Regions from separate parts of the Promicromonospora sp. NPDC050262 genome, predicted to be linked through region 2. Evidence: riboswitches for the same ligand, from Rfam matches in the RefSeq annotation. Region 2 holds a riboswitch; the other holds the start of a gene.
The links. A riboswitch is a leader RNA that binds a small molecule or an ion and turns the genes downstream of it on or off. The one in region 2 is predicted to bind cyclic di-AMP.
Positions count from the first base shown of each region.

Region 1: another riboswitch for cyclic di-AMP. It lies ahead of AB0I29_RS18040 (C40 family peptidase); the one in region 2 lies ahead of AB0I29_RS22355 (C40 family peptidase).

Region 1 is NZ_JBFAKX010000011.1:220,840-227,814, reverse strand. It holds gene AB0I29_RS18050 (GlsB/YeaQ/YmgE family stress response membrane protein) at 84-350, shown strand; gene AB0I29_RS18045 (hypothetical protein) at 356-1,291, shown strand; gene AB0I29_RS18040 (C40 family peptidase) at 1,441-2,175, opposite strand; cyclic di-AMP (ydaO/yuaA leader) riboswitch at 2,177-2,372, opposite strand; gene AB0I29_RS18035 (hypothetical protein) at 2,535-3,428, shown strand; gene AB0I29_RS18030 (S8 family serine peptidase) at 3,568-4,629, shown strand; gene AB0I29_RS18025 (NlpC/P60 family protein) at 4,759-5,409, opposite strand; gene AB0I29_RS18020 (SRPBCC family protein) at 5,756-6,241, opposite strand; gene AB0I29_RS18015 (PASTA domain-containing protein) at 6,320-6,975, opposite strand, start outside.
Region 2 is NZ_JBFAKX010000018.1:4,598-11,572, forward strand. It holds gene AB0I29_RS22350 (cytosine permease) at 1-604, opposite strand, end outside; gene AB0I29_RS22355 (C40 family peptidase) at 697-1,530, opposite strand; cyclic di-AMP (ydaO/yuaA leader) riboswitch at 1,534-1,686, opposite strand; gene AB0I29_RS22360 (FAD-binding oxidoreductase) at 1,895-3,244, opposite strand; gene AB0I29_RS22365 (ornithine cyclodeaminase family protein) at 3,361-4,320, opposite strand; gene AB0I29_RS22370 (proline racemase family protein) at 4,317-5,339, opposite strand; gene AB0I29_RS22375 (hypothetical protein) at 5,417-6,007, opposite strand; gene AB0I29_RS22380 (serine hydrolase domain-containing protein) at 6,263-6,975, shown strand, end outside.

The DNA of each region.
Region 1 (6,975 bases), on a different contig from region 2:
CTGATCGGCGGGTCCGGTGGCAACTGAACCAAATCAGTGCTGGAGTAGAGCACAAGCAAGCCACACGACTGGAGGAAAATGCCATGGGCTTCTGGGCCTTTCTCATCCTCGGACTGATCGCCGGTGTCATCGCACGCATCGTCATCCCGGGCAAGCAGCCGGGCGGTTTCTGGGTCACCTTGCTTCTCGGCGTGCTCGGCGCCATGCTCGGCGGCTGGCTGGGCGGCCTCATCTTCAACGTCAGCTTCAGCGAGTTCTGGTCCTGGTCGACCTGGCTCTTCGCGGTGATCGGCGCGATCATCGTCATCCTGATCGCCCAGGCGATCTTCGGCCGGCGCAAGACCGCCTGACCGCTGTGGCCCGCGGCCGCACCGCCCTCGTCGTCCTCCTGACGTCGCTGGTCGGGGCGGCCGCTGTCGCATGTTCGGGCGCGCCCACGCCGTCGTCGACCCTGGGGCCCGTGCCCGACGACATCGCCGACCACCTCAGCGTCCAGGTGGACCAAGGGCGCTCGCAGTACGCCGCCCGCGAGATCGTCCTCGCGGTCACCAACGACTCGGACGAGACGATGACGTTGGTGTCGGGGGCCCTGGACGCGGACGGCTTCGGGCCCACCCACCCCACCAAGGAGAACCGCACCCCGGCGCTGCGGCCCGGCACCACGCGGGACGTCTACGTCGAGCTGGGCGAGGCGGAGTGCGCCGGCTTCCCGGCGGGGCCGGAGGAGCCGGTGCCGGACGCCGCGCCGTCGGCGACGATCACGCTGGCCCTGGGCGAGTTCGACGAGCTCGGGCCGGCCAGCGACGTCGTCGTCGAGGAGGTGGGCGATCCCGGCGGGCATCTCGCGCGGAACCACGCGGTGGACTGTGCCACGGCCGCGGTAGCCGCGGGCGCGAGCCTCGCCGTCGACGCGGACATCCCCGTCGAGACGCGCGACGGCGAGCTGACCGCCCTGGTCACGCTGCGGATCGATCCGGTGGACGGCGGGCCCGAGGTCACGATCGGCCGGATCGCCGGGACCACGATCACGAACAACCCTGACCCGGACGGCGAAGTGACCGGCTGGACCGGCTCCGCGCTCGACGGGCAGCGTTCCGGCAGCGTCACCCTGCCCGTGGTGCCCGCCCGCTGCGACGCCCACGCCGTGGGCGAGGACAAGCGCGGCACGTTCCTGCCCGTGTCGGCGAGCGTCGACGGGGTGGCGCAGCACGTGATCTACGTGCCCATGCCGGACTCGGCGCGCGCCGACCTGTTCGCCTTCATCGCGGACAGCTGCGACTGGCCGGAGTAGCCCCCCCCGGGGCCGGGTGCGCGAGAGGCGCCGCGTCCGCTGCCGGATACCCGGCGCGGAGGCGGCGCCTCGCGAGACTCTGGTGTTGCGGCTGTCCAGGCCAGCGGCTCAGGCTCTGCCTCTTTGTCGTCTGAGCCTGCGGCTCCGGCTCAGACGACCCGGATGAAGGTCGGGCTGTTCTGCCACATCTCGGTGTAGCGGACCGGCATGCCGGCGGCCCAGGCCTCGATGATCATGCCGTTGCCGGCGTAGAGGGCCACGTGGCCGGGCGTCCAGACGATGTCGCCCGGCTCGGGGTACGTGACCTGGTAACCGGAGCTGAGCATCGCGCTCGAGGAGTGCGGCAGGGAGACGCCGAGCTGCGCGTACACGTACTGGATCAGGCCCGAGCAGTCCATGCCCTCCGACGGCGAGTTACCGCCCAGCACGTAGGTGATGCCCAGGTAGTTGAAGGCGATGTTGACGGCCTGCTGGCCGACCGGCACGGGGTCCGGCGCGTCGACCGAGACGACGGCGGGGCCCTCGCCCTTCTCGCCGTCGGCGCCCGTGGAGGTGCCCAGGGCTTCCATCTCGATCGGCATCTTCGCGTCGGCCGGGACGGTCACGGTGGGGGCGGCGGCGACGGACTGCTTGGCCACCGCGGTGAGTGAGTTGAGGTCGACCGAGTTGAGCTTCGCGGTCTTGACGTCGGTCTTCAGGTCCATCGCCGGGGCCGCGTGGGCCGTCGTCGCGATGGTGGAGATCAGGACGCCACCGGCGGCTGCGGCGATCGCGCCGCGGCGGGCAACTGTGCCGGCGTTCTCGGTGGCGGTACGGGCGAGGATGGTCAGCGGTGTCTGGGCCGGGCGGCTGTCACGATGCCGTCCGCGGAGGGAGTTCGTCACCTAATGTCTCCTGTACCGCCTGCGAGGTCAGCTGTCGGGTTCGGGTAGGAGTACAACCCGGCCGCACGGCTACTGGGGGGTTTCCGTCCGGCTTCACCCCGAGGACGACGATCCTGCTGTCGCCCGGGAATGGGTCCCCCGCTCCTGTCTTGAACGTCTGGTCACGAACCGGTGACAGGACTCGGCGTCCGGCTCGCGACTCCACCGTGCGGTGGAGCAGAAGTCAAAGTACACACGTTCACGGAAAAAGTCACGATCGGGTTACGCATTACGGTCTGACCCAACGAAGGCGCAGATTTGCGCCGTTCCGGGCTTCAGGGGTTATGACCGACATCACACATCCGCTACCGTTCGGCGGCATGGGCGAATCGCACTCCCGTATCTCCGCCTGGTGGGTGTTTCCCATCAGTGCGATCGTCTGGTGGATCTGCGGATTCCTGCCCTGGCTCGCGCAGCTGTCGTACCAGGTCACCGGCATCGCGGACGCTTCTGACGCCGCCCAGGCGGGCATCCTGCCGCTGCCCTTCACGGCCGACGGTGCGGTGGTCGGCCTCGTCGTCATGGCGCTGCTCGGTGGCGTGCTCGCCGGGACCACCGCCCGCCTTGCCGCCTCGGCCGGGGCGGGCGCCGCCGCCGCGATCGGCGGCACCCTGCTCGCGATGGCCGGAGCAGGTGGCGCCTCCTGGTGGCTCGCGGCCCGCGAGACGGTCCCGGGTGACGCCATGCCGCTCGGCATGCTCGTGGTGACCTGCGCCGCCGGGATCGTCGGCCTCGCGGCCGGGCTCCTGGCGGGCCTCGGGCCGGCCGCTCTGCGCGGTGTCGCCCTCGCCCTGCCGGTGGTGCTCCTCGACGGCTGGTTCTGGGGCTTCGTGCCCGGCAACGCGGTGTCCCCGACGGGCACGTGGTGGGTGCTCGCCCTGGCGCTCGGTATCGCGTTCGGCCTCACCGTGGACAGCAAGCCGATGGAGCTGCTCGGCTGGCTGCCCGCCGCCGGCGCCGTGTGGGTGCTGCAGGCGGCCGGACCCGCCCTGCTGGCGGTGCAGGAGAACATCTGGCCGGGCTCGGCGCTCACCGAGGACCCGATGTCCGCCGTGGCCCTCGCCGCGGGCAAGATCGCCTCCGCCGCGATCGTTCCCGACGGGCACCAGCTCGGGGCCTGGGTGGTCGCCCTGCTGCTCGGTGCGGCCATCGCCGCGCTCCGGCTGTCCAGGGAAGCCGATGACGAGAGCGAGCTCTCCGAGGCCTGGGCCTGACATCCCGCGCCCTTACTGATTGCGATTGTGTAAATTTCACCCCCAACCGGGCGTGAGGCCTGTTCGGCGTCGACTCGGTCGTCCTAGGTTTGCCCCAGTTCAGGGGTAATCAGCCCCTGTGCGAATAATGGGGGCATATATGAACAGGAAGTCACTTGTCGGCGCCGCCACCTCCGCGGCGCTCGTCGTGGCGACGCTGGTCGCGGTCGCGCCGGGCGCGCAGGCCGCGACCAGCGATCCCCTCCGGGACAGGCAGTGGGGCCTGGACCAGATCAACGCCGAGGCGGCCTGGCCGGCCAGCACCGGCGAGGGCGTGGTGGTGGCCGTGGTCGACACAGGAGTCGACTTCGACCAGCCCGACCTGGCGGGGCAGCTCCTGCCGGGCGCCACCTTCACGGGCTGCGCGGACGTCCGTCCGTGCGGCGAAGGGGACTTCAGGGGGCCCGACGGCACCAACGACGGCGACGAGCACGGGACGCACGTGGCAGGCATCGTCGCTGCCGCGACGGACAACGGCATCGGCGTCGCGGGCGTGGCGCCGGACGCCAGGATCCTCCCGGTCAAGGTGCTCGAGGCCGGGTCGGGCTCGTCGCAGGACATCGCGGACGGCATCCGCTGGGCGGCCGACCACGGTGCCGACGTCATCAACCTCTCCCTGGGCTCCGGCCTGGGTGGGCAGCTGCTGACGATCATCGGCGTCGACACCCTGATGCGGGATGCCATCGCGTACGCGCGTGAGCGCGGTGTGCTCACGGTGGCGGCGGCCGGCAACTCGTCGACCCCGCTCTGCAGCGACCCGGCGTTCACCAGCGTCGCGATCTGCGTCGGGGCCACCGACTCGGCCGGGCTCCACTCCTACTACTCGGAGCTGCCGGTCAAGCTGGACCTGAAGAGCGTCTCGGCGCCCGGCGGGTCGGGCGGGCTGACCGGCTGCGACGGCGACGTCTGGTCGACGGTTCCCGTGGGCACGGGTTCCGACACCTGCTCGGGCGGCAGCTACGACTCCTACGCGGGCACGTCGATGGCGACGCCGCACGTGGCCGGGGTCGCGGCGCTCCTGTTCGCGCAGGGGCGCTCGGTCGACGACGTGGAGAGTGCCATCCTCCGCACGGCTCACGACCCGCTGCTGGGTCTCACGGGGCTGTGGACGCCGCTGTACGGGTACGGCGTCGTCGACGCGGCCGCGGCGGTCGCGTACTGACGCCGCTCGCGGAGTGGCGCCGCTCGCGTACCGACGTCGGTCGCGACCGCCGGGACGAGCGCGAAGGAGCACCGCGGCGCGCGCCGCGGTGCTCCTTCGCTCTGGTTGTTGACGGGTTGCCGGTGCGGATCAGTACGGGCGGATGTAGACCGCGTAGTCCTGCCACTGCTCGGTGTAGCGCACAGGACTTCCGTAGTTGGCGGCCTCGACCACCATGCCGCCGCCGGCGTAGAGGGACACGTGCCCCTGGGTCCACACGATGTCGCCCGGGATCGGCGACGACACCTGGTACCCGGTGGCCACCATCGACGACGACGAGTGGGGCAGCTCGACGCCGAGCTGCGCGTACACGTACTTGACCAGGCCCGAGCAGTCGAACCCGGTGGCGGGCGAGCTGCCGCCGTACGCGTAGGCGATGCCGATGTACTGCATCGCGATCGAGACGGCCTGGGCTCCGATGGAACCGTCGGACGCGTAGTCCGGGGTGGCCGGCTCGGCTTCGGCGGCCGCGGTTGTCGCGGTCACCTGCTCTGTGGTGGTCTCCACGACCGGCTCCGGCTCGGGCTCGGGAGCGGGGGTGACCTTGACGGCCTTGCTCTCGATGTTGAGCCTCGCGTCGTTCGCGACCTGCACCGCTGGTGCCGTCGCGACGTCCTTGGCCAGTCGGTTCGAACCGTCTCCCGCGATCGCGTGTGCGCTGGGTGCGAACGCCGTGGCGAGAAGTCCGGATGATGCCGCGATCACTGCGCCGGAACGTGCTGCGGTGCGTGTCACGGACATGAAGTGAGTGCTAGGAGCGTGATCGGCGCGGTGTCGACCGCGTCGGACGGTGGTACTCACCGAAGTTCTCCAGTCGCCGGTTGCGCGGGCCCGTACCGGTCTGGGGAATGGGGCCCGCGGCTGTGCCTCCGGTGGCGCAGCGAAACCGACGCTACATACGGGTATCGACCTTGTCTCGATCAGATAACAGTTGTCGTGAAGTATCGGACTGTCCGAAACGCGCGTAACTTTTCGACCAGATGCCTTTTCCCAGCGTAAGGGTTGTTTTTAACGCCGAAATGCGGTCCTGACGGGTATGAGGAAACAGCGGGGGAAATGTTGCGACACGCCGCTCTCCGGCGGCGTGTCAGCCCTTGTCCCGCACCCGGAGCTCCGCCTCGGCCTTGAGGTCGGCCAGCAGGGTGTCGGCCAGCTCGCGGGCTCTCGGACCCCCTGCCAGGTCGGTCAGCCCGGCCAGCATCCCGCTCCGGGCCACGGCCGTCGTGACCTCGCACGCGCCGCCACCGTGCGGCCCGCCACCGCCGTCCGGCCCGACGCCGCGCAGCGGCGTGATCCGGTGCGCGATCCCGGTCCGGACACCGGGGGTGGAGCTGCTCGACCAGGAGAAGCCCTGTCCCTCGGCGAGGCCGTCCACCTCCCAGGTCGCGGTCGGCAGACCCGGCTGGTCGATCTCGACCCGGGAGCCCACGACGAGCGCCGTCTCCGGGCCGAGCAGCGTCACGCGGCTCATGGCGGTGGTCCACGCGGGCATGCGCTCGACGTCGGACAGGATCTGCCAGACGACGTCGGCGGGCGCCTCGATCCTGGCGCCGGCGCGATAGGCGTGAGCCACGGGCCCCAGGCTACGCCGGGCTCGGGAGCATCCGGCGCAGCCCGGGGCCCGTGGCGGGACCTTCGGGTGAGGGGCGGGTCAGGGGCCGGTGGAGAGCTCGACCGTGACCGGGGCACCCCAGCTGACGAGCGCACTCCCCGCGGGGTCGGACGAGATGACTGTCCCCTCGGGGACAGTGTCGGACGCAGCTTCCTCGAAGGTGCATGCCAGGTGCTTCTGCAGGCAGGCCACCTCGGCGTCCTCACGGGTCATCGCGGTGAGGTCGGGAACCTCGATGACGCCGTCCGCGATCTCGTCGGGGAGGTCGGTGAACTCCGTCGTGAGGTAGATGTCCGTACCGTGCTTCGTGTCCTGCGTCTCGAGTGGTCGGTTCCGCAGCTCGTCGTAGATCACGGTCCGCATCCTGTCGTCGTCGGCGTACTGGTAGGTCGCCGCCGTGCCTCGGCGGCCCTCCGAGTCACGGGCGTCCTGCTCGACCTCGACGCCGGACAGGCTCGTGAGCAGCTCCCACGCCGCGGACCGCAGCTCCGGATCCGCCGGTGCCTGGGTGGCCAGGCGTGCCGCGGCGTCGCGCACCGCTTCCTCGGTCCAGCTGGCAGGCGCATCCGCGTCGTCGTAGTTGTCCACGAGGGCCTCGTGCAGGGGTTCCGGCTCGGTCGGCAACGCGGCCATGTCCGCCCACGTGTAGCTGAGGAGATGCCCCTCGAGGTTGATGTGGTCGCCGAGGGCCATCA
Region 2 (6,975 bases):
CGCCGGCGGGGATCGCGGCGACCGTGGCCCAGTCGATGTGGTCGAGCACCAGCACGATGTAGACGACGGTGAGCACGGCGGTCAGCACCGTGATGACCACCTGCAGCCGCATGACGAGGTCGAAGCCGAAGACGCCCGCGACGACCACGATGCCCGCCACGACGGCGAGGGCCACGACCTTGGTGACGGTTCCGCCGCCCCAGCCGAGCGTCCCGAGCACGGTCGAGGTCGCGAGCGTGGCCAGCGCGACCAGCACCGTCTCCCAGCCGACCGTCAGGATCCACGACAGCAGCGACGGCAGCTTGTTGCCCCGCACGCCGAACGCGGCCCGGGACAGCACCATGGTGGGCGCCGACCCGCGCTTGCCGGCCAGCGAGATGAACCCGCAGAACAGGAACGACACCACGATGCCGATCGTGCCGACCACGACGGCCTGCCAGAACGACACGGCGAACCCCAGCAGGTAGGAGCCGTACCCCAGCCCGAGCACCGAGACGTTGGCCCCGAACCACGGCCAGAACAGGTTGCGCGGCGAGCCGCGCCGTTCGGCCTCGTCGATGGTGTTCAGGGCATTGGTCTCGACGCTCGTGGGCGCGCTGCTCATGGTGGTGATCCTGCCACGACGCACGAAGGGCCCGCACCGTCCTGGTGCGGGCCCTTCGTGAGCAGGTGTCGGGCGGAGCCGACCCGGGTGGGTCAGCCGATCCGGAGGTAGACCGGGCTGTCCTGCCAGATCTCGGTGTACCGGACGGTCTCGCCCGGGACCGGAGCCTCGACCTGCATGCCGTCGCCCGCGTAGATGGCGACGTGGCCCGGGGACCAGATGATGTCGCCCGGCTGCGCGTCGGCGGCCGAGACCTCGGTGCCGGAGTAGCGCTGCTGCGCCGAGGAGTGCGGCAGGGTGATGCCGACCTGGGCGTAGACGTAGGACGTGAAGCCCGAGCAGTCGAACCCGGCGGGGGTCGCGCCGGCCCAGACGTACGGGACGCCGAGGTACTGCATGGCGATGTCGACGATCTTGGACCCGGAGGTGGCGGCCGGGGCGGCCTTCTCCTCGGGCTCCTCGGCGACGGTGGTGGCCTTGACCTCCTCCTTGGCGGGCTCGGCCTCGACGACGGGCTCCGGCTCCGGCTCGGGCTCCGGCTCCGGCTCGGGGGCCGGCGTCACCTTGATGGTGCCGGTCTCCAGCGCGAACTCGCTGTCCGCGGCCACCTTCACGGCGGGGGCGGTGTCCACCTTCGCCGTGGTCAGGGCGGCGGTGTCCACCTCGGTGTCGGCCGACTTCTGCACGGCGTCCTGGACCGCGTCGCGCACGGTCTCGAGCTCGGCGGTGTTGGTGCTGGGGTCGTTCGCCGGGGCGGCGTTGGCCGGGATGGCGAGCAGCGAGACGAGGAGTCCCGATCCGGCGGCGACGACCGCGCCACGGCGGGCGGTCGCGGAGATGCCGCGGGCTGCGGCGCGCGAGATCGGGGTCAGCGGGGTGAGGGGTGCGTGGGCAGCACGATGGCGCCCGGGCATGCGTGTGGTCACAGCAATTTCTCCCGGCGCCTACGAGGTGAGCTGTCGGATTCGGATCGGAGAATGACCCGGCCGCGTCCTGCTGGTGCGGCTTCACCCCAAGGGCACCTGGCGGTGCCCGCGTACTTGGTTCCCCCGTCCCTGTCATCTGTTCAGAGCAGATCTCGTGGCGGTGACAGGGCTCGGCGTCCTCCACGAGTGCCCACGGAATTCCCCGCGAGCGGGACCGACCGTAGCCCACCTGGGCCCGAAAGTCACGATCGCGTTACGGACATCCCGGCCAGTGCTGGAGCTATTGACCGGAATGTCCGACCTACGCTAGTGCGGCGGGCGCCGTCCGGATCGAGGGCGGCGCCCACCGGGCCGAAGGTCCCGACTAGGACATCTGTCCAGGTCGCACATTGTGGTTGCGGGCGAACAGGTTGTCCGGGTCGTACCGCCGCTTGACCGCCGCGAGCCGTTCGTAGGTCGCCGTCGGGTAGACGGCTGTGACGTCCGTCTCATCGGCCGTCGTGAGGAAGTTCGCGTACGCACCGCTGAGGTGCGGGGCGAGCTTGCCCCACAGCCCGTCCAGCACCGGCCGGGCGGCCTCGATCACGGGCGCCGGGCCGCCGGTGAAGGTCGTGACCATGAGCTCCGCGCCCCGGTGCGCGTACGCCGTGGCGTCGCTCGGCACCCGGGCCATCGCGCCACCCAGGCTCCGGATCGCGATGGACGGCGCACCCGCCGACGTACCGGCCTCGGCCAGGATCCGCAGGGTCTCCTGGACCGACTCGTGGTCGACGAGGCCGTCGTGCGCGATCACGTGGATGCCGGGCGGCGGCGTGCCACCCTCCACCAGGACGTCCGCGTAGTCCATCAGCGTGACGTCGTCCTCGATGACCGTCCCGAGCCGGCGGATCGGGTCCAGTGCCGCCGCCGCGGCGTCGGGGTCGTCGCCGTCGAACGCCACGTGCACCTCCACCGGGGCCTCCGGCCCGCCCGCCAACGGGTTGGCGAGGTTGGTGATGGACGTGACCTCCTCCGGGGCCGTGCGCAGGTAGTCCGCCCAGCCCTGGAGCACTGTGGCGGCCTCGCTCCCGGGGAACGACACCTTCCCGAAGAAGACGCGCGTGGTCCGGTGCGCCGCGAACTCGAACGACGTCACGACGCCGAAGTTGCCGCCGCCGCCGCGGATCGCCCAGAACAGGTCCGGGTGCTCGTCGGCGCTCGCGGTCACGACCGCGCCGTCGGCGGTGACCACCTGCGCGGCCACCAGGTTGTCGAGGGCCAGGCCGTACCTGCGGACCTTCCAGCCGATGCCGCCGCTCAGCGTGAGCCCCCCGACGCCGACGCTCTTGGTGTCGCCCGAGGAGATCGCCAGGTCGTGCGGGGCCAGGGCCTCCGCGACGTCGCCCCAGTGGGCGCCGCCGCCGATCCGCACGAGGTGCCGCTCGGCGTCGACGACCTCCACGGTCGCGAGCGGGCTCAGGTCGATGACGATGCCGCCGTCGTTGGTGCTGAAGCCGGGAAAGCTGTGGCCGCCGCCGCGGACCGACAGGGCGAGCCCGGAGCCGGCGGCGAACCGGACGGCCGCCTGCACGTCGCCCACGGTCTTGGGCCGCAGGACGTAGGCCGGGCTGCCCACGACGAGCCGCGAACGCGCCACCGACTCGTAGTCGGCGTCGCCCGGCTCGATGATGTCGCCGCCGAAGTCGCGGCGCAGGGTGTCGAGTGCTGAGGTCATGACGTTCCTTCCAAGCGGTTGTGCCGAACGAGGAGTCGACTCGCCAGGCCTGGAAGATGTGACCGGACGACGGCGTGACCTCGGTCACGCGGGCGTCGGGACCGCCCGTCAGCGCGTCACCGCACCCCCGCCAGCACCGCCTCGGCCACCACGAGGTCCTCCCACGACATGCCCGTGCTCTTGAACACGAGCGGCCGTTCCGGGTCGGGGCGGACGGCGCCCGTGACGACGTCGCGCATCGGCACCAGGTCGCCGGCCGCCAGGGCGCCCTCCGCGATGGCGAGCACCACGTCGCCCGCCTCGCGCAGCGCGGCGCCCGGGTCCTCGACGACGACGGTGCCGCGCGCGAGCAGTCCGGCCGGCAGCTCCCGGGCGTCCGGCTCGTGCGAGCCCACCGCGATGACGACGGCGCGGTCCGCGATCAGGGCGGCGTCGAACAGCGGCTCGCGGGCCGACGTCCCGCACACCACGACGTCGGCGGCGCGCAGCGCGTCGTCGGACGCCGGGCCGCCCAGCCGGACGACGGTGGCGCCGTCGATCTGGGCGCCGTCGGTCGCCTCGGTGCGGGCCGGGTCGCGGACGAGCTGGGTGACGTCGCCCAGCGGTCGCCGTTCGCCCAGCGCGTCCGCGAGCGTCGCGACGTGCCCGTGCCCCTGCGGCCCCGCGCCGACGACCGCGACCTGGAGCGGGTCGGCGGCGTCGAGCAGCCGGTCCAGCACCGCCGCGACCGACACGGCGGGCGTGCGCAGCGTGGTCAGTGCGATGCCGTCCAGCACGGCGACGACGCCGAGCGTGGCGGCGTCGAGCAGCAGGTACGAACCCTGGACACGGGGCAGGCCGAGCGTCGCGTTCGCGGGGGCGACCGTGGCGACCTTGATCCCGACGTGCGCCCGGTCGCCGCCGCCGTCCGACGGCATGAGCAGCAGCTCGCCGGCCGGCACCGGCACGCCCTGGCGGGGCAGGTCGGCGGCCGGGTCCAGCCCGGCCGCGAGGGCGGCGCGGAGGGCGGCGACGGCGTCGGCGGGGGAGCAGGCGGCGGCCACGGCCGCGGCGTCCAGCACGAGGGGCGCGCTCATCGCAGCACGAACCCGGGCACGAGGGTGTCGGCGGGGTCCACGACGAACCGGTGCTCGCCCGTGCGGTACGCCGTGCCGGTGACCTGGGGGACCACGGCGTGCAGGTCGCCCACCCGCGTCGTCCCGACGACGGCGCCCGTGAACGTCGAGCCGACGATCGAGGTGTGCTCCAGCACGGGGCCGCCGACACCGACCCGGCCGTCGTCGGCCAGCACGGCCAGCCGGGCGCAGGTGCCCGAACCACAGGGCGACCGGTCGACCTGGCCGTCGGCGAAGACCGTCACGTTGCGCTGGCGCACGGTCCCGTCGGCGTCGGTGCCGAGGTCCTCGTACAGGATGGTGCCGTACACACCGCTCAGGCGCGGGTCGGTGGGATGGACGGCGAGCCCGTCGGCGTCGAGCGCCTGCTTGATCTCGCGGCCCACGGCGATGAGGTCCGCGTAGCTCGCCGGGTCGACCACCAGGCCGAGGCTCGTGGCGTCGACGCTCGCGTAGATCGCGCCGCCGTAGGTCAGGGTCGCCGACGCCGTGCCCCGCGTCGTGGGCACCGCGAGGTCGCGGGCCAGCACGTAGCTGGGCACGTTCACGAAGTCGACGCCGACCGTGCGTCCGCCGGCCCGGTGCACCCGTGCGGTGACGCGGCCGGACGGGACGTCCACGACGACGTCGACCGCGCCGTCACCGGGCGCCGCCACCAGGCCCGTGTCGACGGCCCAGGCGCCCAGGGCGATGGTGCCGTGCCCGCAGGCGGTCGAGAAGCCGTCCTTGTGCCAGAAGAGCACGCCGAGGTGGGCGCCGTCGTCGTCCGGCGGCACGATGAACCCGCCGTACATGTCCGCGTGCCCGCGCGGCTCGGAGCACAGCAGCCGCCTCAGGTCCTGGGCGTCGGTGCTCGCCAGGGCGCGGGCGCGGCGGTCGGCCACCGAGTCGCCCGGCAGGGGGACGGGCGGCTGCGCGACGATCCGGAACGGCTCGCCCGCCGTGTGGTAGTCGGTGGTGGCGACGGTCTGCGTGATCACGCCGCCATCCTCGGGCATGGGACGTGGGCCGTCCACGCGCGCTGCGCGCACGTCACCTCGGCGCACTGACGCCCGGCTCAGACCTTGTCGGCGGGCGCGGGCGCCGGATCGTCCTCCGGCGTCGGCGAGTCGTCCGGCGTCGGCGCGTCCGCCGGCACCGGGCCGTCGTCCGAGGTCGGCGCGTTCCGTGCTGCCCGCCGGGCCTTCCGCTGGGCCGCGTCGGCGTCGTCCTGGAACACGTTGTCGAGCGTCACGACGAACGTGGTGAAGAGGGTCACGAGAATCGCGATGACCCACAGGGTCCACTGCAGCCAAGCCCATGGCGCGAGCGACCCGAGCCACCAGAAGACCCAGGCGATGCCGCCGCCGACCAGGACGATGAGGATCGCCCCGATCACCTTGCCCGCATCGAGCTTGCGCCGCGGGCGCTGCTTGCTGACGCGGGAGCCGACGGCGCGCCGCGCGGCCCGGGTCGCCAGCTCGTTGAGCGCGTCCTCCAGGGCCTCCTTGCCCTCACCCTCCGGCATGTCCCGGTGGATGGTCACGAGCCGGTGCAGCTTGCGGTCGGTGCCGGGCACCACGCCGAGGAACGCCGCGAACGCCGACACCACGGCGCCGAGTGCGGGCAGCCCCACCGACAGGATCGACACCATCTCCGAGGTGATCACGGCGCAGAGCCTATCCACGCGGGGGTGATTCCCGCCGGGTTTTGACCACAGCAGTTGCTGCCAGCGGGCCGCGGGTTCTGGCAGCAACCACTGTGCTCGACGCCGCCGCTCGGAACCGCGTCCTCCACCAAAGGTCGGAGGGGGAGTGTGGTCCTGCGGGCGATGTGTCCCGGCATCCCGCTCGACAGGGTTGTCTCGTCCGGAGAAACACCCCCGGACCAGACCGAACACCTGCCGAGCGCGAGGAGCGCGACGATGTTCTCGTCCCACGACCACACACCCACCGAGCGGCCCGCCCGGCGCCGCCCCCGAGCGCTGGCGGCCCTCGCCGTGCTCGGGGCGCTCGCCGTCGCGGTCGCCGGGGCACCGGCCGCCACGGCGGCCGCGCTCCCGACGGCCGACCAGCCCACGCCACCCCCGCCGGTCACGGCCCCCGCCGGCGAGCACACCCTGGAGCAGTCCGACGTCGACGCCTGGCTCGACGGCCTGCTGCCCGCCTCCCTGGAGAGCGCCGGCATCGCCGGCGCCGTCGTCACCGTGGTGCACGACGGCGAGGTGGTCACCACGCGCGGTTACGGCCACTCCGACACGGGCACCACGGGCGGCGAGGCCGTGCCGGTCGACGCCGAGCAGACCCTGTTCCGCCCCGGCTCCGTCTCCAAGCTCTTCACCGCAACGGCGGTGATGCAGCTCGTCGAGAGCGGCGACCTCGACCTGGACACCGACGTGGCCGAGTACCTCGACCTCGACGTGCCGCGCCGGTTCGACGAGCCGATCTCGCTCCGGAACCTGCTCACCCACACGGCCGGGTTCGAGGAGCGGGTCGGCGGCCTCATCGGGTTCGGCGACCAGCCGGTCGTGCTCCGCGACGCCCTGGCCGAGGACCCGCCCGAGCAGGTCTACGAGCCCGGCACCGTTCCCGCCTACTCCAACTACGGCAACGCGCTCGCCGGCTACGTCGTCGAACG